Regions from separate parts of the Photorhabdus aballayi genome, predicted to be linked through region 2. Evidence: predicted binding sites of a transcription regulator. Region 2 holds the regulator's gene; each other region holds the start of a gene.

Region 1 (10,413 bases), on a different contig from region 2:
ATCTAAGGGTGTTTAAGGATGGCATTTAGGGGGTACTGAAATGAGACGGTAGGGATACATGACGATAATTTCATTGCCACTTAAAGTGAGTATAAGGAGATGGATTGCAAGTATGACGATGTTTAAATGCAAGTAGCTACAGCTAGAGTTATTTTCCGTTCAGTTAGATTTGATGGAATTGAACAACTTGAAGAAGAGAACGACTTATCAAATAACTAACTATTAGTTGAATTCTTATTCAAAAGTCGTAATGCTTGAGGATTTTTTGTTCACTATCGGACAGCAACGGCATTGAGCCGTTACTGGATGGTTTTTGGGGATCAGCTCGTCAAGCGAGAGGGTTTCTGGCGGGAAAGTTTGGGGAGACGGTGTTCTTAACATAGCGGCAAGCTCCGTCTGGTGAACGGAACTTCATTAAAACAAAGTGCCGGATAAAAAACCAGCACTTTGTCAATAATCTGCGAATCCCACTTAAATGGCTAGACCTTTGTCATCAATCTGAGGTTCCCCAAGAAGGAAGCCTTAATTATCAAGGCAGTTGTACTCTATCAGGCTTACTTACGACGCCAGCTTGTCCCTTGCGGGCCATCTTCCAATTCAATACCCATCTCATTTAACTGATTACGAGCAGAATCTGCCAGCGCCCAATCTTTATTTTTACGGGCATCATTACGCTGCTTAATCAGTGCTTCAATTTTAGCAATCTCTTCACCATCAGCCTGAGCACCACGGTGCAAGAATTGTTCCGGCTCTTGTTGCAACAAACCTAAAATACCTGCCAACTTGCGTAATTCAGCCGCTAAGCCATTCGCTGCGTCAATATCTTCTGCTTTCAGACGGTTGATTTCACGTGCCATATCAAATAGTACCGAATAAGCTTCCGGCGTATTGAAATCATCATTCATTGCTTCAATAAAACGCGCCTCAAATACTTCACCACCGGCCGGCTGTACAGAAGCCTCTGTACCTCGCAGAGCAGTATAAAATCGTTCAAGCGCGGTACGAGCCTGTTTTAGGTTATCTTCTGTATAGTTAAGTTGACTGCGGTAATGACCTGACAGCAAGAAATAGCGCACTGTCTCGGCATCGTAATATTCCAATACGTCACGGATAGTAAAGAAGTTGTTCAGCGATTTGGACATCTTCTCTTTATCTACCATTACCATCCCTGAATGCATCCAGTAATTCACATACGGGCCATCATGGGCACACGTAGATTGCGCAATTTCGTTTTCATGATGCGGAAACATCAGATCAGCACCACCACCATGAATATCAAAATGATTACCTAGCTGTTTACTGTTCATGGCGGAACATTCAATATGCCAACCTGGACGGCCCGCTCCCCACGGCGATTCCCAGCTTGGTTCCCCAGGCTTGGACATTTTCCACAACACGAAATCCATCGGGTTACGCTTGACATCAGCCACTTCCACTCGCGCCCCTGCTTGTAACTGGCTGAGATCCTGACGGGAAAGCAATCCGTAATCCTGATCACTTTCGACGGAAAACATGACATCGCCATTATCTGCAACATAGGCGTGACCACGTTCTATTAACGATTCGGTCAGTTCAATAATTTCTGGAATATGACGAGTCGCACGCGGTTCCAAATCAGGGCGTAAAATATTCAGCGCGTCAAAATCTTTGTACATTTCCGCCAGCATACGACCGGTCAGATCATCACAACTTTCACGGTTTTCCGCCGCCCGCTTGATAATTTTGTCATCAACATCGGTCACATTACGTACATAAGTTAAATCGTATCCCAGATATCGTAGATAACGAGCAACCACATCAAAAGAAACAAAGGTTCTGCCGTGACCAATATGACACAGGTCATAAATTGTGATACCACACACGTACATCCCCACTTTCCCTGGATGGATTGGCTTAAATTCTTCTTTCTGACGGCTGAGGGTATTGAAAATTTTTAGCATCGAGATTTTCCGTAAATTCACTGTACGTGTGTTAAAAATAACGAATTGATAATTCTGGATTTATGTCCTTATCTCATCAATAAATGCTCGATATGGCATAGTCCAATAGGATATTGAAACCTGATATTAAGCGCTTTGCAAGGTTGGTAATCAAGATAGCTCACTGAAATTAATATGTACTGACTCATTATGGTAGATGTGATATAAAAGCCGCCTGGTCCAAATGCCCTAACCGGGTTAATCAAAACTATTATTAGGATTTCAATTATGGTGACTTTCCATACCAATTTTGGCGATATCGTAATTAATACTTTCGCCGATAAAGCTCCTGTAACTGTTGAGAATTTCTTGAACTACTGCCGCAATAGCTTCTACGATAATACTATTTTCCACCGTGTTATTAACGGTTTCATGATTCAGGGTGGTGGATTCGAACCTGGTATGAAACAAAAGCCGACTGATGCAGCTATCAAAAACGAAGCCAATAACGGTCTGAAAAACAACCGTGGTACTTTGGCAATGGCCCGTACTAACGATCCACACTCAGCAACTGCGCAGTTTTTCATTAACGTTGTTGATAATGATTTCCTGAACTTCCGTTCTGAGCGCCCTGATGGTTGGGGTTACTGCGTCTTTGCCGAAGTGATCGAAGGTATGGATGTTGTTGATAAAATCAAAGGCGTTTCTACTGGTCGCAGCGGTATGCACCAAGATGTACCACTCGAAGATGTTATCATCGAAAAAGTGACTGTCAGCGAATAATTCACCGCGTATGTGTACACTTTTTATCGCAGATTTACATCTCAGCGAACATGAACCGGCAATCACTGCCGGTTTTCTACGTTTCTTGCATGAAGATGCCATTCAGGCAGATAGCCTCTATATTCTCGGCGATCTGTTCGATTACTGGATTGGCGATGATGATGACAATCCTCTCCACCGTGAAATCGCTAGCGCATTAAAAACTGTGCAACAACAAGGTGTTACCTGTTACTTTATTCATGGCAACCGTGACTTTCTGCTCGGTTCGCGCTTTGCTAAAGAGAGTGGCATCATATTGCTCCCACAGGAAAAAGTACTGGAACTGTACGGTAAGCGAGTACTTATTCTGCACGGCGATACCTTATGTACCGACGACGAAGGCTATCAACGATATCGTAAGCGGGTTCATACCCCGTGGGTCCAACGCCTGTTTCTACTATTACCTCTGTCTATCCGTCAAAAAATCGCCGTCAAAATGCGCGCAAATAGCCAATCGGTCAACAGCAGAAAATCCGAAACCATTATGGATGTAAACCAGCAAGCCGTTATTGATACTTTCGAGCGGTATCAAGCTGATTGGATGATTCATGGACACACCCACCGCCCTTTCGTACATGAAGTTCCTCTGCATAATAAAACCGTTTACCGTGGTGTACTTGGCGCATGGCATCATCAAGGCTCAATGTTCAAAGTAACGGATAAATCAATCGATTTGATCTCTTTCCCATTCTGATCAACCAGGAACACCTACATTCAGGTATCACAATAAAAGTATAAAGTAACGCAATCGTTTTCCTTAGCCTACGGGCATGATATGATTCGCGGCCTTAAAGCGCTATTTTCGTTCTGGTGGACGTTAAAACACAGGAGCATTTGATTTATGACTGCCCGGCCTGATTCAGCAGGAACAACTCAACACAACGCCAAAATCGCCATCGTTATGGGTTCTAAAAGCGACTGGGCTACCATGCAACATGCAGCGGATATCCTGACTTCCCTTAATGTACCTTTCCACGTTGAAATTGTTTCTGCCCATCGCACGCCCGATAAACTCTTTAGTTTTGCCCAACAAGCGGAACAAAACGGTTTTGATGTCATTATCGCTGGTGCTGGCGGCGCCGCCCATTTACCCGGCATGTTGGCAGCCAAAACGCTGGTCCCGGTTCTCGGCGTACCCGTACAAAGCGCCGCTCTTAATGGCGTAGACAGCCTCTACTCTATCGTACAGATGCCAAAAGGAATTCCTGTCGGCACGCTTGCGATTGGGAAAGCCGGAGCAGCAAACGCAGCCCTATTGGCCGCACAGATTCTGGCTCGTCATGATAAAGATTTGCTGAAACGCCTCAGCCATTGGCGTGAAACACAAACTCAGGATGTACTCGATAATCCCGATCCACGGGAGGAAGCATGAAGCCAGTTTGTGTATTAGGCAATGGCCAGCTCGGCCGCATGTTACGTCAGGCAGGCGAACCTTTAGGCATCACAGTTTACCCTGTTGGTCTGGATGCTGAACCCGAAGCGGTTCCTTATCAGAATAGCGTTATTACCGCCGAAATCGAGCGCTGGCCGGAAACTGCCCTTACCCAAGAACTTGCCCGCCATAAGGCTTTCGCTAATCGAGATATTTTTCCCCGTCTGGCCGATCGTCTGCCACAAAAACAGTTAATGGACAGCCTTGGGCTGGCAACCGCTCCGTGGCAATTACTCTCTGATACCAACCAATGGCCGCAATTATTCTCTGAGCTCGGTAATTTCGTTATCGTTAAGCGTCGCGTTGGTGGTTACGATGGGCGTGGGCAATGGCGTATCCGCCCCGGAGATGAAACAGAATTACCCACCGATATTTATGGTGAATGTATTGCTGAGCAAGCAATTCCTTTCTCTGGCGAAGTTTCACTGGTAGGGGCCCGCAATAAGAGTGGCGATTGTGTGTTCTACCCATTAGCGCACAATTTGCATCAAGATGGCATTCTCCGTGCCAGTGTTGTCTCTCCTCAGGAAAATTGCCATTTACAGCGTTACCATTTACAACAACAGGCCGAGAGTATGTTGTCAGCTATTATGCACGAGTTGAAATATGTCGGCGTGATGGCAATGGAATGTTTTATTGTCGGTGATAATTTACTGATCAACGAACTCGCGCCACGAGTTCACAACAGTGGTCATTGGACTCAAAACGGCGCATCTATCAGCCAGTTTGAATTACATCTCCGTGCTATTCTGGATTTACCCATGCCTCGACCAGAAGTCGCTGCGCCGTCAGTTATGATCAATTTGATTGGTACAGATATCAATACACAATGGCTCAGCTTGCCCTTGGTACATTTACATTGGTATGAGAAAGAAGTTCGCCCCGCACGTAAAGTGGGTCACCTTAATCTTTCCCACTTTGATAAAAATGAATTAAAAAATACATTGCAGAAACTTATCCCCATGTTGCCATCTGAATATCAGAGTAGCCTTGAATGGGCGCAGGAAAAATTAATGTAACTAACATCTGACACTGGAATTGTTTATTGATCTGATTATCTTGATTTGTGTCCACAATAGCCCTAAGTAAGGACACAAATAGTAAAAGATGGAAAGGCGCATAAATACGGCCATGTTAGAAGTTGGTGTTTCTGAAAAACTTAAAAATGCGGTAGCGCAAGTCGCCCAGGATAATAATTTGAATACACCTAGCTTTGTCCGTTTGGTATTAACTAGAGCGATAGAAGAACACCATGTTCCTAATGCTACAACGCAGGCAGCAATCCATGAGCTGGACAGTGGTAGCGGTACAAGTGTAAATACCATAGATGAGTTTTGGGACAAAATTTTCCAATAAAATATGCTCAGAATTCACTATTTTAAGCAAAGATCAGGTTGACTATTTATCATGGAATATATGACAAACGGACATAAAAATAATCAGGCATTTGTCATTTAATGGCTTGGGATTAATTGTGGAAGCGGAAGTAAAGTGACTTACCGCTTCACACCTCAACTCATTCCAACCTATACCCTTCATCTTTCAAGCTGCTGCTTTGTTGGCTGCTTTCACTCACCCCAGTCACATCGTTATCTATGCTCCTGGGGATTCGTTCACTTGCCGCCGCGCTGCAACTCGAAATCTATTAGGTATATTTATATTTCTTCAATTATTATATTGATCTACTAGCATTAATCGATCTGGATATAGTATCTACAATTGTTCTCGTTGTTTGATCTATTTCATAATTAAGTAAATCACCAACTTTAATATTACCCAGATTAGTCATTCTTAACGTTTCTGGAATTAAATTTAATTCTATAGTCTTATCATCTTCATTTATGCCATTGATTGTTAAGCTACAACCATGCAGCCCAATAAAACCTTTATGGAAAAAATATCTTATATTATCTCCAGGAATACTAATCACTAATCGATAAGTTTCACCCGTTTTAATAAAATCAACGACTTTTGCTACGCCTTCAATATGTCCATATAAGCTATGACCACCATTTTCTTTATTCATTTGATGTGATCTTTCGATATTAACTTCATCCCCCACATTTAAAAACTTTAATGTGGTCACATCAGCCGTAAAATCTGATATATCAAACCAGACGATATCGTTGTTAAATTGGGTGACAGTCAAGCATGTACCGTTAATCGCAACACTGGCCCCCACAGAAACATTATCAAAGAAATGGTTATTATTACTGACGGTCAATGTACTAAATCCCTCTCTTTTCTCAAGAGATAATACTTTTTCTTTTCCTTGCACAATTCCAGTATACATAATCACCCTCTTTTATTAAGTAGAAATACCCTTATTACATAAGAAAATCTATTTTTCCATGAAAATATTTATAATAAAAAGTTATTAAATTAGTTAACAAGATTTTCTTAAGTTATGAATAAAATATTTATCATATAATTGACTTTATTGAAAATTCAAGTGATAAATAATAAACTTCTCTGTCCTATGATTTCAAATTATATCAAATTTTTTATGAAGTTGATGATTTTTTACTATTGAATTGACAATCATCAAATATAGCTAAAATTGTAATCTAAAGCTACTTTTTTAGTCTATTAGAATACTTCATCTTGCATCTCTCTCACTTAATTAAAAATACATGATAATGAAACATTCGACCAAGCGATTATAAGAAAAAATATTTCATTTACAATCTTATTTTTATTATGAATAAATCACACTGGCAATTAAATAATAAGATTAACTGATAATTATAACTCAAATTAATTAACAATACGCTTTCATATCCGCAACACAAAGTTAAAGCAAAGATCTAGTGCTAATTAAATAATCAATATCTTACTAACATGGAAAAATAAATTAAGGTCAAAGCAATCTTATTTTTCTATTCCTTTATCAATAAAACCAAATCTCCCTTTGACAAAACTACCTCATTAGATCAATGTTAGCTACCATCAGCCCGATACTGTATGAGAAGGGGAACCTTCGTGTTACTTGCCTTAAAAACCCGCAATACAAAAAGTTGTCCACCGCATTCTGTCATTTCCAAGCGCTCTTTTCCATTTTCTTGTACCACTTATCTGGCCATAGTCTGGCGTTGGTTCGATACCAGATTAAAGAAAAACGGATTACCTGCAATGCTATTATCGCTGCCGGTAATCAATCAAGCTCAAGCCAGTCATTTTGTCAACTTTCAATCTATTGATACCAGCCTGTATATGCAATTTGAAAATCGAGTCGATCCCCAAAAAACGATTTCACCGATTTTAGAAGCTTTCGGCGACTACAGTATCGGCGATATGTACGTCTATAGTATTTGGCAAAACTCTCTGCAAAGTGATTATCAAGGTGATAAGAGTACCTACTATTATAAATTTGTCCCCAGAGTAAGCTTGAGTAAAGTCACTGGTAATGACCTCTCTTTTGGGCCGGTAAAAGATATTTTATTCGCCCAATGGGTTGCCAAAACTAAGGGTATAGATTACGACTATTTCCCCGGTATCAGTATTGACTGGCAAGCTAGCTGGATTAGCTGGTTACGGACAATTTTTTATTTTGAGAATAATGCCAAAGGAAGCTGGAATGATCAGCGAATCCACATCGACTACGGAATTCCCTTCAATAGCCGTTTGGGTGATTTCCGGGTTGTCGGCACTTTTGATTATACATTAGGTTTACGTGGGCAACCTGAAACTATCGATTTCAAACCAGAGTTGCATTATGATTTAGGAAAATCCCTTGGTCATCAACCCGGTCATTTATGGATTGGCATTGTTCTGAATCCAATAAAAAATAAATATAAAATAAGAGATACACCTTATTACCGAACCGATCAATTTAGCTACGGGATCTCTATTCGGTACAGTTTTTTCTGATATCTGAATAAAATATCAGAAATTTTTTGATAGCCTTTCATCCTGATGGAGTCAAAATGCCCATTCAACATGACCACTTCGGACGTACTTATCAGTGGCTCCTACTGATACTTTTGGGTTTGGTTTACTTTCTCGTCACCGCAACCACATTTACCTCGTTAGGCGTTGTATTACCTAGCATGATCAAGGAATTACACTGGAGTTGGACTGATGCCGGTCTGGGCTTCACTTTACTCGGCTTGTCATGTGGGCTGTCCAGTTATCTTCCGGCAATGTTTATTCGCCGTACAGGTGTCCGCGCCACGTTACTGATCGGTACACTCACTTTTATTACTGGCTTTTACATCCTCTACAACACTCACAGTATCGCGGCCTATTTTACCGGTACCACATTATTAGGCATCGGCTTTAGTCTTATGGCTACGGTTCCCGGTACTTATGTCATCAGCCGATTGTTTGAAAAACAATCACTGGCTTTTGGTATCTATTTCACCATTGGTGGATTAGGGGGCGTGGTCGGTCCGTGGCTCTATTTCCTGGCAACAGTATTTTGGGGAAGCTGGCGTATGCACTGGGCGATTTCCGGGGTATTACTTACGCTAATTAGTCTATTGACCATTTTGGTTATACGAGAAGGCAAGAAGGAACATGCCCATGCGGAAAGAATCAGCAAAAATCAACAAGATCACATTCCCACCAGTATCTATCGCACCAAGGAAATATGGAATGTCCGGCAAGCACTGCACACCTGGCAATTTTATGCCATTGCTGCCGCTTATACCTCTTTTTTACTGTGTGGGATAACCGTTAATAGTTTTGCGGTCGCCCATATTACTGAAAACGGATTCAGTGAATCTGTCGCAGCTTCTTCGCTCAGTATCTTGGCGTTTATCAATGCATTCTCACGATTTGCAGGAGGCGCTGTTGGTGAATGGCTCGATCCCAAAAAACTGCTTATCGGCAGTCTGTCAATAATTATCTGTGGCCTTATCGCACTTAGCGTCGCCACCTCATGGACATTTTTAATCCTGTTCACTGTGTGTATTGGTATCGGTTATGGCATGACCTTTCTGGCATCCAGCATATTGCTGTTCAATTATTTTGGCCGCACGCCCTATCTGGAATTGTTCTCAGTGATGAATTTAATCTCCACTATTGCATGTTTCGCTCCTTTCCTGGTGGGAGCCATTAAGGATTATTCAGGTAGTTTTACACCGGCATTTCTCATTATCGCTATACCGGTGCTTACCATTCTGATCATCACATTTATGATGCAACCACCACTACAAATAGTGCAGAAACATTCTGACAACAACACTTTGCTTAACTGAATTTAAAAATAAAATAGCCTAAAAAGGCATTCCTTATACTTATAACAGGCAAACAAGGAATTGATAATGGCAAAGAAAGAATTCGGTGTATTTCTACCCATAGCGAAAGGTGGCTGGATTATTTCTAAAAATACCCCCCCACTTGATGCTTCCTATCAGCAAAACCGTGAAGCGGCTATTCTGGCTGATCAAATTGGCTTGGATTTCATTATGTCCATGAGTAAATGGCGCGGTTTTGGCGGCGCAACGGAACATTGGGGCTGTTCGCTAGAATCGGTTACGATGATGGCCGGCATTGCCGAAGTCACTCATCATGCCCGACTTATCGCAACCATGCATGCCGGGCTGCATAATCCTGCCGTGACAGCCAAAATGATCGCGACACTGGACCAAATTAGTCATGGACGCGCCGGGCTGAATATTGTCTCTGGCTCCTTCAAAGACGAATTTGAACAGATGGGGGAATGGGACAGCAATTTAGATCACGATCAACGTTACGCAATGACCGAAGAGTGGACCCAATTGATCAAACGGCTTTGGAGTGAGAAGCAGGTTAATCATCAAGGAGATTACTTTAATTTCAAGAATTGTGTTTCTGAACCTAAACCTGTTTCCGTTCCACGCCCTTATTTGGTTTGTGCTGGTCAATCAGAATGTGGGCTGCGTTTTAGTGTGCGTAACACCGATGTGTGTTTCATTGGTGGTAAAGATGAAGAAGAAACGCGCCAAATCAGTCTGATGGCTAAACGTCTGGCAGCCGAATACGGTACAACCACCAAAACCTTTTGTATGTGTACGATTATCTGCGCCGAAACAGATGAAGAAGCTGAAATGCTGGCTGAGTTCTATCGTGATGGCTTAGATATAGACGCCGTTAAAAGCATGATGCACAGTTTCGGTGTCGATGTTGGCGAAAAAAGCAATGCGATGGTTGAAAGATCCCAAAACGCTTTTATGACCCACACAGCTATTGGCAACCCGGAAACGTGCCGCAAACAATTGTCAGATTTATTGTGTGAATGCGAACTGGATGGAGTTA
Region 2 (10,413 bases):
CTTCGGCCTGAGAACGATATTTATCAGCAGTTTCTTTGATTAATGTTTGTAACTCACCACGCTGATACATTTCAATGATAATATCGCATCCACCTATCAACTCACCTTCCACCCAAAGCTGAGGAAAGGTTGGCCAATTAGCATATTTTGGCAATTCTGCACGAATATCTGGATTTTGCAAAATATCTACGTAAGCAAAACGTTCACCACATGCAGACAAAGCCTGAACAGCCTGAGCAGAAAATCCACAATTTGGCAATTTAGGAGAACCCTTCATATACAATAAAATTGGGTTTTCTTTAATTTGGCGTTCAATCTTATCAATAGTCGTCATTTTTATTTCCTTTAAACCAACACTATGTTGATAACCAACATCGTCACAATATTACGGAGAATACCATTTTCTCTCACTAAGATGTATCCTGATCTTTTCTTATCCTGGCGCAGATGACATCATTCTCACTGTTATTTATCGTAGAAGTTGTTAGGATAACCAGAAATTTACCGATACAACGGTGGAAGATTTTAGTGCTGGACTAGGCTTCGCGGGCTAGGAAAACAGATAGCAGTCCGGCTATCGTGAATACGTCAAGCAACTACCACTAGCAAATTTCTGGGCGTTAATTAACTGGGAATTTGTTACAGAAAATCTGGCTTAACAACCATCAGATTAATTCATTACTATTTGTTTTAATACTTAAACTGTTTTAACACTCAAAGGCAAAGGGCAGATAAACCACTGAGACTATCTGCCCAATTTCCTTTAACGTAAAGCCCAATTTTTAAATCATCTAATCAGTTCAAAACATCAGGCAAAGATCAAGCAAAGAGCGGCAAAAATGGCAATCATCACCAACGTGCTGACAGCAGTAAATAAACCAAGCTTCAAATCGGTATTCATAGAGCCTCCTCAGAATGAAAAGTTTATAACGACAAATACCAATCTATTGAGATGGTTAATTGCCCTTACACAAGGAAAAGCATAAATAGCGATTACCATACATTTTATAACACTGATTATTGCTTTCACTTTTGAGCCAGATCAGACAAAATCCAGGATTTATCGCTAACTTATTACCAGTGCCTGTGTAAAAGGGCTGGTAAGCGATTAACAAAACGTTTTAAATTTAGACCAAAAGGTCAGGAGTCTTTCACCTCATGGCAACGATCAAAGATGTGGCTAAGCACGCTGGCGTCTCAACCACTACCGTATCCCATGTTATTAATAAAACCCGCTTCGTCGCTGAAGATACTAAAGCTGCCGTTTGGGCTGCTATTAAGGCTCTGAATTATTCACCCAGTGCTGTAGCTCGCAGTCTGAAAGTTAACCACACAAAATCGATCGGATTACTGGCAACGTCCAGTGAAGCCCCCTATTTTGCTGAAGTCATTGAGGCCGTTGAAAACAGTTGTTATAGCAAAGGCTATACGCTGATTTTATGTAACTCACACAATAACATTGATAAACAGAAAGCTTATCTCGCCATGCTGGCGCAAAAACGTGTAGATGGACTGCTGATTATGTGTTCAGAATACCCGGAACAGTTGTTGGGAATGTTAGAAGATTATCGCAATATTCCAATGGTCGTCATGGATTGGGGACAAGTCAGAAGTGATTTCACCGATACGATTATTGATAACGCATTACACGGCGGTTATCTGGCTGGTCGTTATCTTATCGAGCGCGGTCATCGTGACATTGGCGCGATCCCCGGCCCTCTGGCACGAAATACCGGCGGCGGCCGCCATCAAGGATTCTTGAAGGCGTTAAAAGAAGCCAACATTCCGATTAGAGAAGAGTGGATTATTCAAGGGGATTTTGAGCCAGAATCGGGCTATAAAGCTATGCATCAAATCCTGAATCAAAAACAGCGTCCGACTGCGGTTTTCTGCGGCGGAGATGTTATGGCTATGGGGGCTATTTGTGCTGCCGATGAATTAGGATTACGCGTCCCACAGGATATTTCTATCATCGGCTATGACAATATACGCAACGCTCGTTATTTCTCTCCGGCATTGACCACCATTCATCAGCCAAAAGAACGACTGGGGCAAATGGCATTTTCTATGTTACTGGACAGAATAATCAACAAACGTGAAGATGCGCAAACTATTGAAGTACATCCTCGCCTGGTTGAACGACGCTCTGTCGTAGATGGCCCATTTATCGATTATCGTCGTTAATCCGCTCTATTCATCCTGAAGCCATTCAGCATTAAGTGTTTCACTATCGCCAAGATAGTCAAGCAGCCAACTTAATGCTGGAGAATGGCTGTTTTGTACCCATGCCAAACAACATGGACTGTCTGGTAAAGGCTGTTCCAATTCCAGCACGGCTAGTTTCTTCTGCCGAATAAGCGGCATTGCCCTATGCTTAGGCACCATTCCCACACATAACCCCTCATTCAAGCAAGACAGACCAGACTCCCAATCAGGAACCACTAGCCTGCGCTGATTATCCAGATTCCAAGTGTCACGCTTCGGTAAATTACGGGATGTATCTTCAAGGCACAAACTGGGATAAGGCCGCATTTGGTCATCAGATAGCGGACCCGGCGACTGAGTCAGCGCATGACCTGCGCTAACAACACATAGCCAGGGCATAAACCCCATATCTCGGAAACTATACCTTTCCCCGACTGGAGCTACCCGGGTTGCACCAATTGCAACATCAACTCGACTATCCACCAGCGCGTCCCATACACCATTAAACACCTCCTGATGAACAAAAAGCTCTATATCAGGAAAATGGTGATAGAAATTAAGAATAAGCTGACGACTACGTTCCGGTTTGACAACCCGATCAATAGCAATACTAAATTGCCCTCTCCAGCCATTGGCAATTTGTTGACACTGGTGACGAGTGTTAATCATTTTTTTGATAACAGAGCGAGCTTCCTTGATAAAAATAGCGCCTGCCTCAGTTAATTCCACATCCCGATGACGACGCTCAAACAACGAAACAGCAAGCCACTCTTCCAATTGTCTTACGGTATAACTGATCGCAGAAGGGACACGGTGCAGCTCCGATGCAGCGGCACTAAAACTGCCTGTTCTGGCAACCGCATCCACGACTTCAAGTGAATATTCCGACCACATAATTTTACCTTTCAATTTTTTTCACAGCACTATGCAAATATTACCATTTCACAAGTAAAAATCACGACATATAGAATATGTGTCAATATTGTTATCTACCCATCACTGCAAATTATTTCAATCATGACATTCAAAGAGAGTAATCAAATGAAAAACTCAAGTCAGTTTATGTTCTATCTTGCAGGCTTGAGTATGCTAGGTTATCTGGCTATTGATATGTATCTGCCAGCATTCGGTGCTATGCAACAAGAATTAGGTACATCGGCAAACGCAATTAGTGCCAGCCTAAGTATCTTTCTTGCCGGTTTCGCCTTTGCGCAACTTTTGTGGGGGCCTCTTTCAGATCGCTTTGGCAGAAAGCCGATTATCATCACCGGGTTATCCCTGTTTTCCATTGGCTGTCTGGGTATGATGTGGGTAACAGACTCCACCCAACTTTTAGTTTTGCGTTTTATCCAAGCCATAGGTGTTTGTTCAGCCGCTGTCTCATGGCAAGCATTAGTTATTGATCGTTACGATTCCAATCGTACCAAACGTGTTTTTGCAACGATTATGCCCCTGGTTGCGCTCTCCCCTGCCCTGGCGCCTTTGGTAGGGGCCTGGCTGTTGCAACATGGCGGCTGGCGCACCATTTTCCTAGTCTTACTGACAATTACATTATTACTGTTGTTTTTTACTCTGTTCTTGCAAGAAAATCGCAAAAACCGTGAAACTCAAATGCAAACAAATAGTGCCTCTTTCCTTACGCTATTAAAATCACCACTATTTAGTGGCAATGTTCTAATATTCGCATCATGTAGCGCCGGCTTTTTTGCCTGGTTAACCGGCTCACCGTCGATTCTTGGTGAAATGGGATATACTCCAAATGACATCGGTTTGAGTTATGTCCCTCAAACGCTGGCCTTTATCGTTGGAGGTTATGGATGCCGCAGTATTTTGGCCAAAATAAAAAGTGAAATTATTTTCCCTTATCTGTTAATTGGCTACGCTGTCAGCATGATTGCGCTCTATTTGATTGCAAAATTTAGCGAGCCAACGCTATTCACTATTCTGGTGCCTTTCTGCTTTATGGCCGCGATGAATGGCGCATCATACCCAATTGCAGTAGCAAATGCTTTATCCGCTTATCCACAAGACAGCGGAAAAGCCACGGCATTACAAAATACGCTTCAATTAGGGCTCTGTTTCATTGCCAGCCTGATCGTATCGGCATTTATCAGCAATCCACTTATCTCCACAACTACTGTCATGGTTGCTACCGTTGTTCCAATGGCATTAGGATATTTTATACAGTGGAAAAAAAACGCTAATCGCCGCATTCAAACAGTCGAACAGAATTCCTAATATTAATCAAATTGTTATCTCAATAAAGGCTGCTAATTATCAATTAATTTCAGCCTTTATTTATTAATTGATGAAACAATTTTACGCCCTTATACTCAATAAAGCTCTTTATTATAAATCACCTGGAATTTGAGGTTTTCAGGAGCAATGACTGCCCCCATTAAACTCATGGATTAGTCATCTTTAAGATTTTTTACTTTGATTCTTTGTTATTTTTTGCATTTTGCGTCTTCGCATCCTGCTTTGTTAGCTAATTGCCTATCCCAATAGGCGTAATTGTTGCGGACAGTTTGAACACGGACAGCGCGGAAAAACCGGAGCGTACACGTAGTACGTGAGGATTTTGAGCACTGCCCAGGTTCAAAATGGCAAATAAAATAGCCCTATTGGGATATAGGCAGTAAAACGAGCTCCTCAATATTCCATCACCCTAACGTTGGAGAGTATATGAGTTCATCCTGTATTGAAAACCCGAAAACAGCCATTAACTCCTGGCAGAGAATTGCCAATGAGATGCTAGAAAAAGCAGGGATTCAAATTAATGGTCACAACCCTTATGATATCCAGATAAAAAACCCTAATTTCTATAAAAGAGTTTTACAACAAGGTTCGATAGGGTTAGGTGAAAGTTACATGGATGGCTGGTGGGATTGCGAGCGGTTAGATATTTTCTTTTATCGCGTTTTACGCGCTGGATTAGAAAATCAAATGCCCAATAATCTCAAAGATACAATGAGAATCGCAGTAACCCGCTTACGTAATCTGCAAACGCCAAAACGGTCATGGATTGTCGGTCATCAACATTATGATTTAGGAAATGATCTTTTCACCCGTATGCTTGACGCTTATATGCAATATTCCTGCGGATACTGGAAACAAGCTAAAACACTGGAACAAGCTCAGCTTGATAAGTTGAAACTCATCTGCGAGAAATTGGAACTTTCTCCCGGCATGACTCTGCTGGATATTGGTTGTGGTTGGGGCGGGCTATCGGCTTATGCTGCTAAAAATTATGGTGTTTCCGTAACCGGTATAACTGTTTCAGCCGAACAACAGAAATATGCGCAGGAACAATGTACAAATCTGGCTGTAAAGATCATTCTGACAGACTATCGGGATTTACATGAACAGTTCGATAGAATTGTTTCTGTCGGTATGTTTGAACACGTTGGACCTAAAAATTATGCGACTTACTTCGACGTTGTTCAAAGAAACTTGAAACCTGATGGCTTATTCCTGCTCCATACTATCGGTTCCAACAAAGCTAAAACCAGTGCTGACCCGTGGATCAACAAATATATTTTTCCTAATGGCTGTCTGCCTTCGATTGAACAAATAGCCCACACCAGCAAAAGCTGTTTTGTTATGGAAGATTGGCATAACTTTGGCGCAGATTATGATCGCACATTGATGGCTTGGTATGAAAGATTTATTGCCAGTTGGCCTGAAATAGAAGATAACTATAGTCCAACATTTAAACGCATGTTTAGCTATTATCTGAATGCCTGTGCGGGTGCATTTCGTGCTCGCGATATCCAATTATGGCAAGTCGTATTCAGTCTAAAAGGTATTGAAGGCGGGTTACGGGTGGCCCGATAATTAACCAAAAGCTACAGGTTCTCACTGTAGCTTTTAGTCAATACAACAAACATATCCATTTTTAACTCTAAATATTAAAAGGTAAGTTCCTATTATAATCTTAAAAAGATTCCTCTGTTTCTCACTAACGGAAATTACCCACATAACCATTATCAAAGAAAACTGTTTGATCAAATGCTATTTTTCCACCAGAAAATATCAAATCTAAATGATGACTCCCTTTTACACCACCACCTAAACCAAGATGCAAGCCAGGATGCCGTTCTTCAAAACCGGCATTTCTGCCATAAAGCGCTTTCACTCCGGTGTTAGTACCAATACCGAACTCTTCAACAATTCTATTTCCATGATTATGGTTTAGATATAAATTAAAATCTCGACTAAATTCATCATTCTCACAACCAAACCCAATAATTTCACCCTCTTTTATATTTATAGTCATCATATCATTGACAATCCCATACTTTATAGCAAAGGGAGCGGTACTCAAAAAGGTGCCACTAAAGCTAATACTACCGTTAAGGTTCTTTATATGGCTTGCTATTTCCCCAGGAATAACATCAATATTTCCACTGCCATCAATGGAAGTCCATTTATGGTCCTTTTCTAAATAACCTATAATCGAGTTCCCTTTATTATCTGTATATTGAATCTTCTGTGATCGACTTGATAATTCAATAAGTTTCTTATTCCTTTCCGTTATTGATGCTGGCGGCTCACTGAATGCTTCAATAAAATGCGGACCATAATCTTTAAACAATACAGATTTCTTCCATGATTCAGTAATAAAGCTTCTTATCTTAGTTAGATATTCTGGCCCTTGTGGAGATGCATTCTTTAACGTTGATGATGCATAAAGAAAAACAAACAAATCACAATCGGATATTTTTTGTTTTACGTCGTCTGCTGATGTTTCTTCTAGCAAAGCGAAATCAGATTTCACATCAAAATTCTTTTTATACACATGCATCTTTTGCGCAATATCGCTATGCTCGGTATCAGATCCGATAAATATTTTTATACATTCATTATTTCTTACTTTATCTGAAATTGCAGGATGACGTGATAAACAGCGATACATATTTTCAAGACTTTTATCCATGAGGATAATCCTGTTTATTTTTAAGTAAGGGGAAACTCCCCTTACTTACATATTAATAAGAGACCTTAATTATAAAAAGCCATTAAGGCCAAAGTGCGGTACCAAAAGGTACGACAGCTTGTGCATTCATCATTTCAACAGCATCATCGTGTGTAGGTTCTTCGAGCCATTCATCTAACTCAATCGGGTTTTCCATTAAAGTAACCTCTAAAAAATATCACCGTAGGGATTGGTCTGCACTTTACAAGAAAGCGCATTAACACAATAATAACAACGTTAATTATATTAGTTAACACAATATACAAAACACTGCAATGCAAATCACAAAAAGGAGCATCAATGGGTTCAATGCTCCTTTTAACACGCAGTCAATTCTGTCCGAAAACGGCAAGCAGAGTCTTCCTGACGCTCCTCAATTTATTGATTATTCTTCCATAAATATCTCTGGTTGCTGAGAGACAACCCGTTCCTGCTCTTTCTGAGCAAGCACACGCTCCACAGTATCAACAATCGCTTGAGTCTGTGAATCAATCTCAATATTAACTCTCTGACCAAGGCGCTTTTTACCTAATGTTGTACGTTCCAATGTTTCGGGAATAAGGTGAACGCAAAAACGATTATTAACCACATCGCCAATTGTCAGACTAATCCCGTCGATGCCGATAAATCCTTTATGTAGGATATATTTCATCAATTGCTTATCATGAATACGGAACCATATTTGATGATTATTTTCTGAAGTGAAAATTTTAACTATCTCAGCAACCGTGATGATATGACCGGACATCAAATGGCCGCCAATTTCATCACCAAATTTCGCGGCCCGCTCCAGATTCACATAATCCCCCGGCTGTAAATCGCCAAGATTAGTCAGGCGCAGCGTCTCTTTCATTAAGTCAAAACTGATCTCATCGCCTTCTATTTTGGTTACCGTCAGACAACAACCGTTATTGGCAACCGACGCCCCTGTTTCGATACCTGGCAATAATTCAGCCGGAAATTTAACAACATGAGTCCGAAAATTGCTTTTTTCATCAATAGCAACCAAGGGTGCCTTTCCCTGAACGATGCCCGTAAACATAGAAGAACCTCTTAATGACTGTGTATAATTATTAATTAGTTTATATCAAGTTGTCATTGATAAATACCACCTGATCATTTGAATATAAACTCAGCATTATTGTTGTAATATAGTATCAAATAGATACAATACCCCAGTTAGTAAGCGATTGATTTTTCGAAAATCGTTTCTTATATACAGGAGTTTTTCTTAATATTTTCTACTTTCAAAAAGGTGTAATGCGTGCAGAGGTATTTAAAAGAAACGCGTAGTTTGCTCGCTTTAGGTATCCCCGTCATTCTTGCCCAATTCTCACAAACTGCAATGGGGGTTGTGGATACCGTTATGGCAGGTAGCGTCAGTGCAACAGATATGTCCGCGGTTGCCGTTGGCACCTCGATCTGGCTGCCGGTTATCCTATTCGGTTACGGCTTACTATTAGCTTTAACACCCATTATTGCGCAAATGAACGGTTCTGGTCGCAGGAATCTCATTGCTAATCAAACCCAGCAAGGATTTTGGCTGGCGATTTTCATCTCTATTATCACTATTGCTATTTTATACAACAGCAAATTCCTGATTGATAGCCAACATAATATCGATCCGCTTTTAGCAGAAAAAGCCGTTGGATTTATCCACGCAATCATGTGGGGTGCGCCGGGTTTTCTGTTTTATCAGGTGCTACGTAATCAATGTGAAGGTTTATCGAAAACCAAACCAGGTATGGTGATTAGTTTTTTAGGATTATTGATTAATATTCCGGTTAACTACGTATTCATTTACGGTAAATTCGGCGCGCCCGCTTTGGGTGGTGTTGGTTGTGGTGTTGCTACCGCCAGCGTTTACTGGGTTATGTTCCTACTAATGCATTGGTATGTGAAGCACGCGTCATCACAAAGAGATATCCGCCCTAAACATCGCTTTGCGGCGCCGGAATGGCATATTCTGAAACGCATTTCAGCTCTCGGTTTTCCTATTGCAATGGCAATGTTTTTCGAAATTACCCTATTTGCCATAGTAGCACTGCTGATCTCTCCTTTAGGCGTTACTGCTGTCGCAGGGCACCAAATTGCACAAAATTTTGGTTCATTAATGTATATGTTCCCAATATCGTTAGCCGCAGCAACCACTATCCGCGTGAGCTACAACTTAGGACAAAAGTCTACCGAGAATGCCCGGATATCAGCCTATACCGGTATTGCAGTAGGTTTAATATTTGCTTGTTTAACCGCAACCTTTACTATCATTCTGCGAGAACCGATCGCCTTGATGTATAACGACAATCCTGAAGTTATCACTATGGCCTCACATTTGATGCTGCTTGCCGCTCTTTACCAACTATCTGATGCCATACAGATTGTAGGGTGTGGTGTTTTACGTGGATATAAAGACACACGTTCTATCTTCTATATCACTTTTATCGCTTACTGGGTTCTAGGGTTACCAAGCGGTTACATTCTGGGATTAACCGACTATGTTGTACCCGCAATGGGACCACAAGGGTTCTGGATCGGCTTTATTATTGGCCTGACCGCATCAGCGGTAATGATCTTTTACCGCATTTTGTGGGCACAAAAACAACCAGACGAGATGATTTTACAACGCTCAACTCGCTGATCTATTTTCCATAAAGCCGGAGACGAATACTTAATTGGTGGAATAAACGACAAGCTCACTGTATATAGATGCAAATACGAACAGTTGAGCAATAATTTGTATTATTCCCCTTGCCAGAAGGCTAACTCGCCGTTAATATTCGTCCCCGTTGTCACCAATGCAATTTAGATTGCGTCCGTAGCTCAGTTGGTTAGAGCACCACCTTGACATGGTGGGGGTCGGTGGTTCGAGTCCACTCGGACGCACCAATTGTTTGGTCGATGACATACTTAATTATCAGTGCGTCCGTAGCTCAGTTGGTTAGAGCACCACCTTGACATGGTGGGGGTCGGTGGTTCGAGTCCACTCGGACGCACCAAGTCTACAAATGACTCTTCTTATCTTTATCATCCTTTAGCTATATCCAATTTGCCTCCCACACCGAAATGCGCTATTGCCCGTTAACGAACAGCTTACGCAATGAGCTATAACTCTTCTCTGTTAAGATCTGCATCATTTTTGCAGTTTATCGTTATAATTAATTCATATAATCATTTTTCGATTCATTTCACAGAAATAAGTCTCTATAATGCGGCGCAATTTATAGTTGAAT
Region 3 (10,413 bases), on a different contig from region 2:
TATTTAGGCGGTCAGGAATACAGTATTGCTGATATCTCAACTTATCCGTGGGTTCGTGCCTATGAACGTCAGAATATTAATCTGAACGATTATCCGGCAGTGAAAAAATGGTTTGATACTATTAGTCAACGCCCCGCCACTCAAATTGCTTATAGCAAAGCCTAATATCTGTCTGCGGGGTAATTATTTCCCCGCGAAACTTGATCAGGCTAACAGATAGCGATATCTTTAATCATCAGCCCTTATATCCCGGCTATATGCTATAGTTCTTATATCAACAATTTAGGTTATAGGAGTGGTTATGCGTATTTTAATCACTGGAGGAACAGGCTTGATTGGTAGCCGTTTGGTTTGCCAACTTCTTTCCCTATCCCATGCCATTACCATTCTGAGCCGCTCACCTCAAAAAGTTTATTCTCTATTCAGCAATCAAGCTGAATGCTGGACCAGCCTGAAAGATAAAACCGATCTCAATGATTTTGATGCCGTAATCAATCTTGCTGGCGAACCCATAGCAAATAAACTATGGACTTCAACGCAAAAAGAGAAGCTGTGCCAAAGTCGCTGGACATTAACAGAGCAACTCAGCAAGCTCATTAATGCCAGTCAGACACCACCAGAAGTCTTTATTTCCGGCTCTGCGGTAGGCTATTACGGGGATCAGAATCAAACAGTCGTTACAGAGCATGAGCCACCCCATGATGAATTTACTCATCAGCTATGTAAGCAGTGGGAACAACTTGCATTACAGGCTGCCAGTGATAAAACCCGTGTTTGTCTTTTACGTACTGGTGTTGTACTGGCAAAAAACGGCGGCGCGCTGAAAAAAATGCTTCCCCTGTTCCGTCTCGGGCTTGGTGGCCCTATGGGGAGCGGAAAACAGTATCTGCCCTGGATTCATATTGATGATATGGTGAATGGCATCTATTACCTGTTAATGACGCCTGGTTTGAGTGGCCCTTTTAATATGACCGCCCCCTATCCAGTACATAATGATCAATTTGCCGCGACACTGGGAGAAGTATTACATCGCCCTACCATTATTCGAACACCTGCTTTTGTGCTGAAATTACTGATGGGAGAAGCTGCGGCACTGGTACTAGGCGGGCAACAGGCAATACCGCATAACTTGGAACAAGCAGGTTTTGGCTTCCGCTATTTTCAGCTAAAAGAGGCATTTCAAGACCTGCTGGATACTAAATCTCAACGCTTTTAGCCCCTTGCCAACGGGTAAATAGATCATGAGGCAGCTCGATATCAAACTGATCAAGCACTCGGTTAACCGTCTGGTCAATAATATCCTGAATCTGTTGAGGCTGATGATAAAATGCAGGCACAGGCGGCATAATCACCGCGCCAATTTCCGCCGCTTGAGTCATCAGCCTGAGATGCCCCAAGTGTAACGGCGTTTCTCTCACTCCAAGCACTAACTTACGGCTTTCTTTCAATACAACATCTGCTGCTCTGGTTACTAATCCATCAGTATAACTGTGGACAATACCTGAAAGGGTTTTCATTGAGCATGGCAGAATTACCATGCCCAAAGTTTTGAATGAACCGGAAGAGATGGCAGCAGCAATATCCCTGTTGTCATACACAACATCAGCCAGCGCCTGCACATCCCGTAAACTATAGTCCGTTTCAAGCGCTAGTGTCTGACGAGCGGAATGACTGATGACCAGATGTGTTTCTACCCCTTCAACTGGTTGTAAAACTTGCAGTAGCCTTACGCCATAAATAGCCCCGCTTGCTCCTGTAAGCCCTACTATCAATCTTTTCATTTTTCCCTCAAGACAAACACCAAGCAACTATCTCAATCGAAGGTAATCAACCTTCGTTATAGATATCCAGATTTTCGATTTCATTCTGATTATTCAGTTTCACTTCATCGTCTTTACGCAGATTCTCCAGATAATAGAGATAAGTCTGGTCAACATCTTTGGTAACATAAACACCATTGAATACTGAACTCTCAAACCCGTCAACATCCGGATTTTCTTCACGAACCGCGTCAATCAGATCGGTCAAATCCTGAAATATCAATGCATCTGCGCCAATCAGTTGGCGAATTTCATCAACTTCACGCCCATGAGCAATCAGTTCATTTGCATTAGGCATATCAATGCCATAAACATTTGGAAAACGCACTTCCGGTGCTGCCGAAGCAAGATAAACTTTCTTCGCGCCAGCTTCACGAGCCATATCAACAATCTGTTCTGACGTTGTACCACGCACGATAGAATCATCCACCAGCAGCACATTTTTATCACGGAATTCCGCACGATTAGCATTCAGTTTACGACGGACTGATTTCCGGCGTTCCTGTTGCCCGGGCATGATAAATGTCCGGCCAACATAACGGTTTTTCACAAATCCCTGACGATAGGGTTTACCAAGTATACGGGCAATTTCTAACGCGACATCGCAAGATGTTTCAGGGATTGGAATAACCACATCAATATGCAAATCTTCCCACTCACGGGCAATTTTCGCCCCTAGTTTATGCCCCATCCGTATACGGGCGTTATAAACCGAAATTTTATCAATAAAGGAATCCGGGCGAGCTAAATAGACAAATTCAAATAAACAAGGAGTTAAAGAAGGATTTTCAGCACATTGACGGGTAAATAATTGGCCTTGTTCAGTGATATAAATTGCTTCACCTGAGGCGACATCCCGCAGGAATTCAAAACCTAGCGTATCTAATGCAACGCTTTCAGAAGCGACCATATACTCATTACGGCCATCATCTAAAGTACGCTTACCTAAAACTAACGGGCGAATACCGTGTGGATCACGGAAAGCCACTAGTCCATGACCGATAATCATTGCAATGCAAGCATAGGCGCCACTCACCTGTTTATGCATTGCCGCTACTGCCGCAAAAATATTGTCAGGCTCCAATGGATAATGCTGGAAGCAATCCAGTTCACTAGCAAAAACATTGAGCAAAATCTCAGAATCTGACGTGGTATTCACATGGCGACGGGCATTCTCAAATAGCTTTTTCTTCAACTCATGAGCATTTGTCAAATTACCATTGTGTGTCAGTGTAATACCAAATGGAGAGTTCACATAAAACGGTTGAGCTTCCGATGCACTGGAACTGCCCGCTGTCGGGTAGCGAACATGACCAATCCCAATCGTTCCCTGTAAACGCAGCATATGCCGGGCTTCAAACACATCTCTCACTAAGCCGTTGGCTTTACGTAAACGAAACCCATTGTTACCATCAATAGTGGCAATGCCCGCAGCATCTTGCCCACGGTGCTGAAGCACCGTCAACGCATCATAAATCGACTGGTTAACCGGTGTAAAACCGACGATACCAACAATACCGCACATGTAGTTTTTCCTCATCAGCCAAACGGAGAGGTATATTTCTCCGGCAAGAAACTTGACGCATTTTGCAGGTAGTCAAAGAACCACCTAATGATATGACTGAACTGCGGGATCAATTGTGATTGTTTCCAATCCTCACTTCGAGCTAGTGGTGTAAATGTATCCAGAAAAAACAAGATAGCCGCGACAATCAACACACCACGTAATGCCCCAAAGCAGACCCCCAGTACGCGATCAGTACCTGACAATCCAGTCCGTTGCACAAGAGAACCTATCACATAGTTCACCACAGAACCGACAATCAAAGTAGCAATAAACAGCAACGCAATAGCGATCCCGTTACGCACCAATTCATCTTCAAAACGGGTGAAATAGACCGCTAAGTAAGTATAAAAATGGCTTGCCACAAAGAAAGCACATCCCCAAGTGACCAGTGATAATGCCTCACGAATAAACCCACGAATCAGGCTAACTAATGCCGAGAAGCCAATAATGGCGATAATAGCGTAATCAATCCAAACCATATTTTAATTCCAAAATAGACACCTCGGCATCCGTTTCAAGTGCATTCTAACAGAAAACGAAAACGTTTGCGTAGCAAGATTTCCTATCCCACTGAAAATAGTTGGGCGACGAATTCAAATAATCATCATCACCGCAGTCATTTAATATTTACTGCTTCATGAATATTTACTTCTTCATGACAGTTGTCCTATTCGTCACATAGGCATCACCCACTTTTACTACAATCTGTAACTATTACGGCCTGTAACTCCTTACCTGCCCTTGTAATCCAGTCAAACTTTTCAATTCTGATAATGCCGAGTCAAGTTGTTGTTTAGAAGCATTCGGACCAACATATATTCTCGTTAATTGACCCTGAATCGGAGATGAAGGAACCGTATAAACCTGATAACCAGACAAACGTAGTCTGGCAACGATTTCATCTACCTTTCCGGCATTTTTCAAAGCACCCAGTTGTACGATATAAGCCTGCCCTTGCGGGGCTGTTTCAACAGGTTTAATTTCAGGTTTCGGCTCTGGCTTAATGTCTGGTTTAGGTTTAAGCGCCGACGCTGGCGGCTTAGTATCTGGTTTTGGTTCAGGCTTAATCTGTGGTTGGGGCTTCACTTCTGGCTGAACAGCAGGAGGGACTATCGGCGCGAGCTGAGGAGTGGCAACCAATGGTATTTCCGGCTGCTCCAGTGTTTCTGGCTGCAATGCCTCTGTCTCATCTTCCAGAGGCACTGATAAGATTGGTGGATTAAGAGGAGGTATAGATTCAATTTCTTGCTCATCCCCTGGCTTTGGAACCAGAGGAATTGATGCAAATTTATCTTCGTTATATTTCTTGTTGCCGTCTAACAACGCAGGCAGCACAATGACACCCAATGCTACCAATACAATGGTACCAACCAAACGATTCTGAAATCTACTTGCCACTTCCCTTCTCCCTGTCCAGAGCCTCCATAACATGCGCTACTGTGTGGAATGAACCACAAACGACAACAATATCTTGCTCATTAGCATCAACCATCGCCTGATGCCAGGCACTTTCCACATCAGTAAATAACCGAGGTTGTTCAAGATACTGAGCCAGTGTCTGCGCATCGGCACCACGAAATTCAGTCAACGGAGCGCAATACCATTTATTTATTTGCTGTGACAGGCAAGTCAGTGTACCGGCAATATCTTTATCACCTAACATACCCACGACACCAAGGACTCGACTACCCGCTTGACGGGGCAATTGAGCCAGTCTCTGTACCAAATAAGCCGCCGCATGGGGATTATGCGCCACATCCAAGATCAATAATGGATTTTCACGAACTATCTGGAAACGCCCAGGCAACTGCGCATTTTGCAACCCTTGATGGATAGCGCTCTCATTAATAGCCCGACTGACTTTATCATCTTGCCCTAACAGGCAACAAATAACCCCCATTGCCGTTGCAGCATTCATCAGAGGAACATTTGGCAAAGGTAGATTGCTAAATAGCCTATCATCAGATTGCCAGCACCAGTTTTTATCCTGTTGAGAGAAACGCCAATCAATGCCACAGCGGAACAACTTGGCTCCTAATTCATCCGCAACTTCCGCAACAGAAGATGGCATATCTGGCTCACCCACTACGGCAAAATGATCTTTACGGAAAATCCCCGCTTTCTCACGACCAATATGCTCTCGGTCTGACCCCAACCAATCAATATGATCAATTGCAATACTGGTAATAGCGGCAATATCGGCGTCCACAATATTTGTCGCATCTAGTCGCCCACCTAAGCCTACTTCTAAGATGACCACATCCAGACAAGCTTGTTTAAACAGTTGCAAAGCTGCCAATGTGCCATATTCAAAATAAGTTAGTGAAATATCGCCACGACGAGATTCAATATCCGCAAATACACGGCAGAATTCCTGTTCAGGTAACTCTTTCCCCTGAATACGAACTCTTTCAGTATAACGTACAAGATGAGGAGAGCTGTAAACACCTACTCTCAGCCCGGCCGCCAACAGAATAGATTCTATCGTGCAACAAGTGGTGCCTTTACCATTGGTGCCAGAGACGGTTATCACTTTAGGCGCGGGATTAACCAACCCCAAAGTTCGGGCAAGTTTCCCCACACGCTCAAGCCCCATATCAATGGCCTTGGTATGCAGGTTTCCAAGATAGGAAAGCCACGTCATCAATGGCGACGTGGCTTGAGGAATTTGTAAAGTATCAGACATCTTCTTTATTGGTATTTATTTGAATATCCGCCTCAACATCAGCGGGTTCCGCCACAAATTCAGCAACAATTGGCTTAGTGCCTGGTTGCGACTGATGAGTCAGTTTAGAAAGTAAACTGGCAAGTGTATCACGCATTTCAGGACGACGAACAATCATGTCAATCGCCCCCTTTTCCAGCAAAAACTCACTACGCTGGAAACCAGACGGTAATTTTTCACGAACCGTCTGCTCAATAACTCGTGGCCCGGCAAAACCAATCAATGCCTTTGGTTCAGCAATATTGATATCGCCCAACATCGCCAAACTTGCTGAAACACCGCCCATTGTCGGATCGGTCATAATAGAGATATAAGGTAAACCGCGCTCTTGCATTTTTGCTAAAGCAGCACTGGTTTTCGCCATCTGCATCAGTGACATCAATGCCTCTTGCATACGAGCGCCGCCACTGGCAGAAAAACAGATCAGAGGACAATTGTCTGCCAATGCTTGTTCTACGGCACGAACAAAACGGGAGCCGACAACCGAAGCCATAGAACCGCCCATGAATGCAAATTCAAAAGCGGCAGCAACAACTGGCATACCACTCAGGGTACCTTTCATCACGACCAGCGCATCTTTCTCTTGGGTTTGCTTCTGCGCCGCTGATATACGATCTTTATACTTTTTAGAATCGCGGAATTTAAGAATATCTTTTGGCTCTAATTCCTCCCCTAATTCCGTCGTTGTTCCTTCATCAAGGAACGTAGCCAATCGGGTACGCGCCGAAATACGCATGTGATGATCACATTTAGGACAAACCTCAAGATTGCGCTCTAGCTCAGCACGGTAGAGCACCTGACTGCAACTATCACATTTCGTCCAAACTCCTTCTGGGATATTCGCTTTACGAGTTTGGGTAATGTTGCTTTTATTAAGAATTTTTTCAATCCAGCTCATTGAATGATCTTTCCGTCTGAATCTGGCTTATGCCAGTTTTGTTATTGTGTGCCATTAAACCACAATGCTATTACAGTGTGGATAAAAAACTGCTCAAACCTGTTACCGGTTATCGGTCTTCTGCTTCATCACCGTACGACGATGACGCCAGATTTCAATCACCCCGGGCAGGATTGAGATAAAGATGATAGCGACAATCAACAGTTTCAAATTCTGTTGTACCATTGGCATATCACCGAATATATAACCAGAATAGGTGAATAACAGCACCCAAACTAGTGCGCCAATCACGTTATAAGCAGCAAAATGACGATAAGACATTTTCCCCATGCCTGCAACAAATGGTGCGAATGTTCTGATAATCGGCACAAATCGCGCCAAAATAATTGCCTTCCCACCATGTTTTTCATAAAACTCATGTGTTTTATCTAAATAACTGCGGCGGAAAATTTTTGAATTTGGATTCGTAAATAACCTTTCACCAAAGATGCGACCAATAGCATAGTTCACTGCATCACCAATAACAGCCGCAATGATCATCAATACCACCATGAGATGTACATTCAGATCATTTGAGCCCAAAGCTGCTAAAGCGCCAGCAACAAATAACAGCGAATCTCCCGGTAGAAACGGAGTAATTACTAATCCTGTTTCACAAAATAAAATCAGAAACAGAATGCCATACACCCAATTACCATATTGTGCGACCAATTCGGCTAAATGAATATCAATATGGAGAATAAAATCAATAATAAATTTAGCGAAATCAACAAAATGAGTCAGAAATTCCATAATATTCCCCGCTATGCTAGGACATCCGTGTCGGCAATTAAAAATGTTAAATCAGATCATCTGCCAAAAACAGAGGTCCCATAGCAGCGCCAGGTAAATCAAATTGCTCTGGATAATCAACAGCAACCAGATACAACCCTGCCGCTTTTGCCGTCGCAGCGGCTTTCGTCCGATCTTTTAAAGCAAGCAATTGGGCCATCCAATTAATATCCTGATTCCCACAACCAATTTCCATCAGGCTACCAGCAATATTACGCACCATATGATGTACAAAAGCATTAGCTTTAATATCTATGACAACGTAATGCCCATAACGGTTGACATTAATATGCATCATATTACGCCAAGGTGTTTTAGATTGGCATTGAACTGCGCGGAAAGAGGTAAAATCATTTTCCCCTAACAAACATTGCGCTGCTTGATGCATCCGCTGTTCATCCAATGGATAGTGAAAATGAGTCACGCCATTAGCCAGCACTGCCGGACGATAACGATGATTAAAAATAATGTAACGGTATCGCCGGGCAGTTGCACTAAAACGGGCATGGAAACTCTCATCCACGGTTTTCACCCAACGAACAGCAATATCCGGCGGTAAGTGTACGTTCACGCCCATTGTCCATGCGGCATCCTTGCGCTGAGCAGACGTTGCAAAATGCACAACTTGCCCTGTTGCATGTACGCCAGCATCGGTTCGACCAGCACAAAATACCGATATGGGTTCATCAGCGACTTTTGATAATGCTTCCTCAAGGCATCCTTGAACACTTTTCACTTCTTGCTGACGTTGCCAGCCATAATATCGGCTGCCATCGTACTCAATTCCCAAGGCAATTTTCATTTTTGAACCCGGCACAGATTCTGTTTGTTCTGTACCGAACATCAGTAAAATTGCTCCTGAATCAATTTTTCCGCTGTCTCAACCGCCATTAACGCCCCACCAAACCGGATGTTATCGGCCACAGACCAGAATTGTAATACTTCCGGCATACCATAATCATGGCGCAGACAACCAATACTCAGCGCATCATTACCCGATGCTTCTGTCACTGGAGTCGGATAATCGCTTTCGTCTGCAACGTTAATATCAACCATCCGCTCTAATTCTTCTCGAGCTTCTTCCACCCCAACCGGACGCAATGTTTCCAAATGGACTACCTGAGCATTACCGTAAAAAACGGAAGACTGAACGCAACTCACTGAAATGGGTAGTCCCTCATCCTGCAAAATTTTGCGTATTTGATCCACAAGACGGCGCTCTTCATGCACAGAACCTTCAACATCTGTTGGCAACGGCAAAAGATTAAATGCCAGTTGCTTACTGAAACGCCCCGGCTCCGGTGGGATGCCGTTAAGTAAACGAGCGCTCTGCCCCGCTAATTCATCAACTGCCTCTTTGCCGTGAACAGAAACAGAGAACAGATTAGTCAAATGCAAACGTGCCATTCCTGCAACATCCACCAGCGGCTTAATGGCTGTCAGTACCTGACTGGTCATACTGTCTGCTAAGGCAATAATATTTCGGTTACGATAATCCGCCAGAGCATGAGGATTCACTCCTGGAACAACCAAAGGTACATCTGGTTCCATAGCAAACAACCCACTGCTATCAATCACCAAGCAACCTTCTTCTGTCGCTTTTTCAACATATTGTGCCGTGGCTTCCAATCCAGCCACGAAAAAAGCGAGTTGTACTTGCGACCAGTCAAAATCAGCCGCATCGCCAACAACAAAATTTTTACCATTAAAACGCAGACTTTCACCGGCACTGCGCTCACTGGCGAGAGGATACAATTCACCAACAGGAAACTGACGCTCTTGTAATAACGCCAATATCGCTTCACCTACTGCCCCTGTCGCACCCAACAGGGCAATATTCCAACCTTCTGACATGTTGGTTTTCTCCATCTATCTTTTTGACATGCAGACATATTTCCGCACGAATTAAATCAGTTCTATACTGAAACCAAGAGCGGCTAGCAACTCAGCGCTCTTTTTGTTATCACAACATACCGTCAGAGATGACCATTCTCGGCGTTCTAAATAATTTCTACGCAGATAATCAAATTGCCCTTTTTGACCGGCGACTTGCCGTAATGGGGTATCATCGCGGCGCACATCATACACTAAATGCATCAACCGCTTCAGTGTGCTTTGAGTCACATTCCCATGCAGGGTAACCCGGCTGAAATCCGGTTCCGGCAATAGATCAGATAGAGCCACTGTATGGGGTTGACCGAGGAATTCACAGTAAGCTTCAAATACCTGTGTGGTACCACGCGCTTTGCCTTCGAGGGTATAACCCGCGATATGCGGTGTACCAATATCAACTAATTCCAGTAATGGCAGGGATAAATCAGGCTCCGGCTCCCAGACATCCAGAACAACACGAAGTTTCTTGCCGCGTTTCAACTCGGTAAGCAATGCTTGATTATCAACAACTTCACCGCGGCTGGCATTAATCAATATGCGATTATCCGGCAAAGCCGACAATAATTCAGCATCCACTAAATGGTGTGTTTTATATGGGCCCGATTTATTCAATGGCGTGTGGAATGTCAGAATATCCGCCTCTTTGACTAATTTTTCCAGTGGCCAAAATTCTCCGGCA

Evidence for each region. The regulator PurR, encoded in region 2, represses purine synthesis genes. The targets are predictions, from matches to a motif close to CANGCAAACGTTTGCNTG.
Region 1: the regulator PurR is predicted to act here: its motif matches at 3,483-3,500, upstream of purE (5-(carboxyamino)imidazole ribonucleotide mutase).
Region 3: the regulator PurR is predicted to act here: its motif matches at 3,922-3,939, upstream of cvpA (colicin V production protein).

What each region holds. Positions count from the first base shown of each region.
Region 1 covers NZ_JAPFCD010000011.1:80,581-90,993, reverse strand. Annotated here, with positions in the region: gene OO184_RS08380 (hypothetical protein) at 235-381, opposite strand; gene cysS (cysteine--tRNA ligase) at 555-1,940, opposite strand; gene ppiB (peptidylprolyl isomerase B) at 2,208-2,702, shown strand; gene lpxH (UDP-2,3-diacylglucosamine diphosphatase) at 2,713-3,435, shown strand; gene purE (5-(carboxyamino)imidazole ribonucleotide mutase) at 3,583-4,113, shown strand; gene purK (5-(carboxyamino)imidazole ribonucleotide synthase) at 4,110-5,192, shown strand; gene OO184_RS08350 (hypothetical protein) at 5,305-5,529, shown strand; gene OO184_RS08345 (riboflavin synthase subunit alpha) at 5,846-6,466, opposite strand; gene OO184_RS08340 (outer membrane protein OmpK) at 7,156-8,043, shown strand; gene OO184_RS08335 (MFS transporter) at 8,100-9,374, shown strand; gene OO184_RS08330 (LLM class flavin-dependent oxidoreductase) at 9,441-10,413, shown strand, end outside.
Region 2 covers NZ_JAPFCD010000001.1:127,671-138,083, reverse strand. Annotated here, with positions in the region: gene OO184_RS00410 (Grx4 family monothiol glutaredoxin) at 1-334, opposite strand, end outside; gene purR (HTH-type transcriptional repressor PurR) at 1,159-2,184, shown strand; gene punR (DNA-binding transcriptional activator PunR) at 2,191-3,099, opposite strand; gene punC (purine nucleoside transporter PunC) at 3,247-4,443, shown strand; gene cfa (cyclopropane fatty acyl phospholipid synthase) at 4,891-6,042, shown strand; gene OO184_RS00385 (CgnE/CgnB domain-containing protein) at 6,167-7,144, opposite strand; gene OO184_RS00380 (riboflavin synthase subunit alpha) at 7,569-8,225, opposite strand; gene OO184_RS00375 (MATE family efflux transporter) at 8,448-9,821, shown strand; tRNA gene OO184_RS00370 (tRNA-Val) at 9,993-10,069, shown strand; tRNA gene OO184_RS00365 (tRNA-Val) at 10,103-10,179, shown strand.
Region 3 covers NZ_JAPFCD010000009.1:23,770-34,182, forward strand. Annotated here, with positions in the region: gene yfcG (GSH-dependent disulfide bond oxidoreductase) at 1-165, shown strand, start outside; gene OO184_RS07035 (TIGR01777 family oxidoreductase) at 302-1,216, shown strand; gene OO184_RS07040 (UbiX family flavin prenyltransferase) at 1,197-1,781, opposite strand; gene purF (amidophosphoribosyltransferase) at 1,828-3,345, opposite strand; gene cvpA (colicin V production protein) at 3,360-3,866, opposite strand; gene dedD (cell division protein DedD) at 4,102-4,785, opposite strand; gene folC (bifunctional tetrahydrofolate synthase/dihydrofolate synthase) at 4,775-6,073, opposite strand; gene accD (acetyl-CoA carboxylase, carboxyltransferase subunit beta) at 6,066-7,010, opposite strand; gene OO184_RS07070 (DedA family protein) at 7,113-7,802, opposite strand; gene truA (tRNA pseudouridine(38-40) synthase TruA) at 7,849-8,643, opposite strand; gene OO184_RS07080 (aspartate-semialdehyde dehydrogenase) at 8,685-9,695, opposite strand; gene pdxB (4-phosphoerythronate dehydrogenase PdxB) at 9,747-10,413, opposite strand, start outside.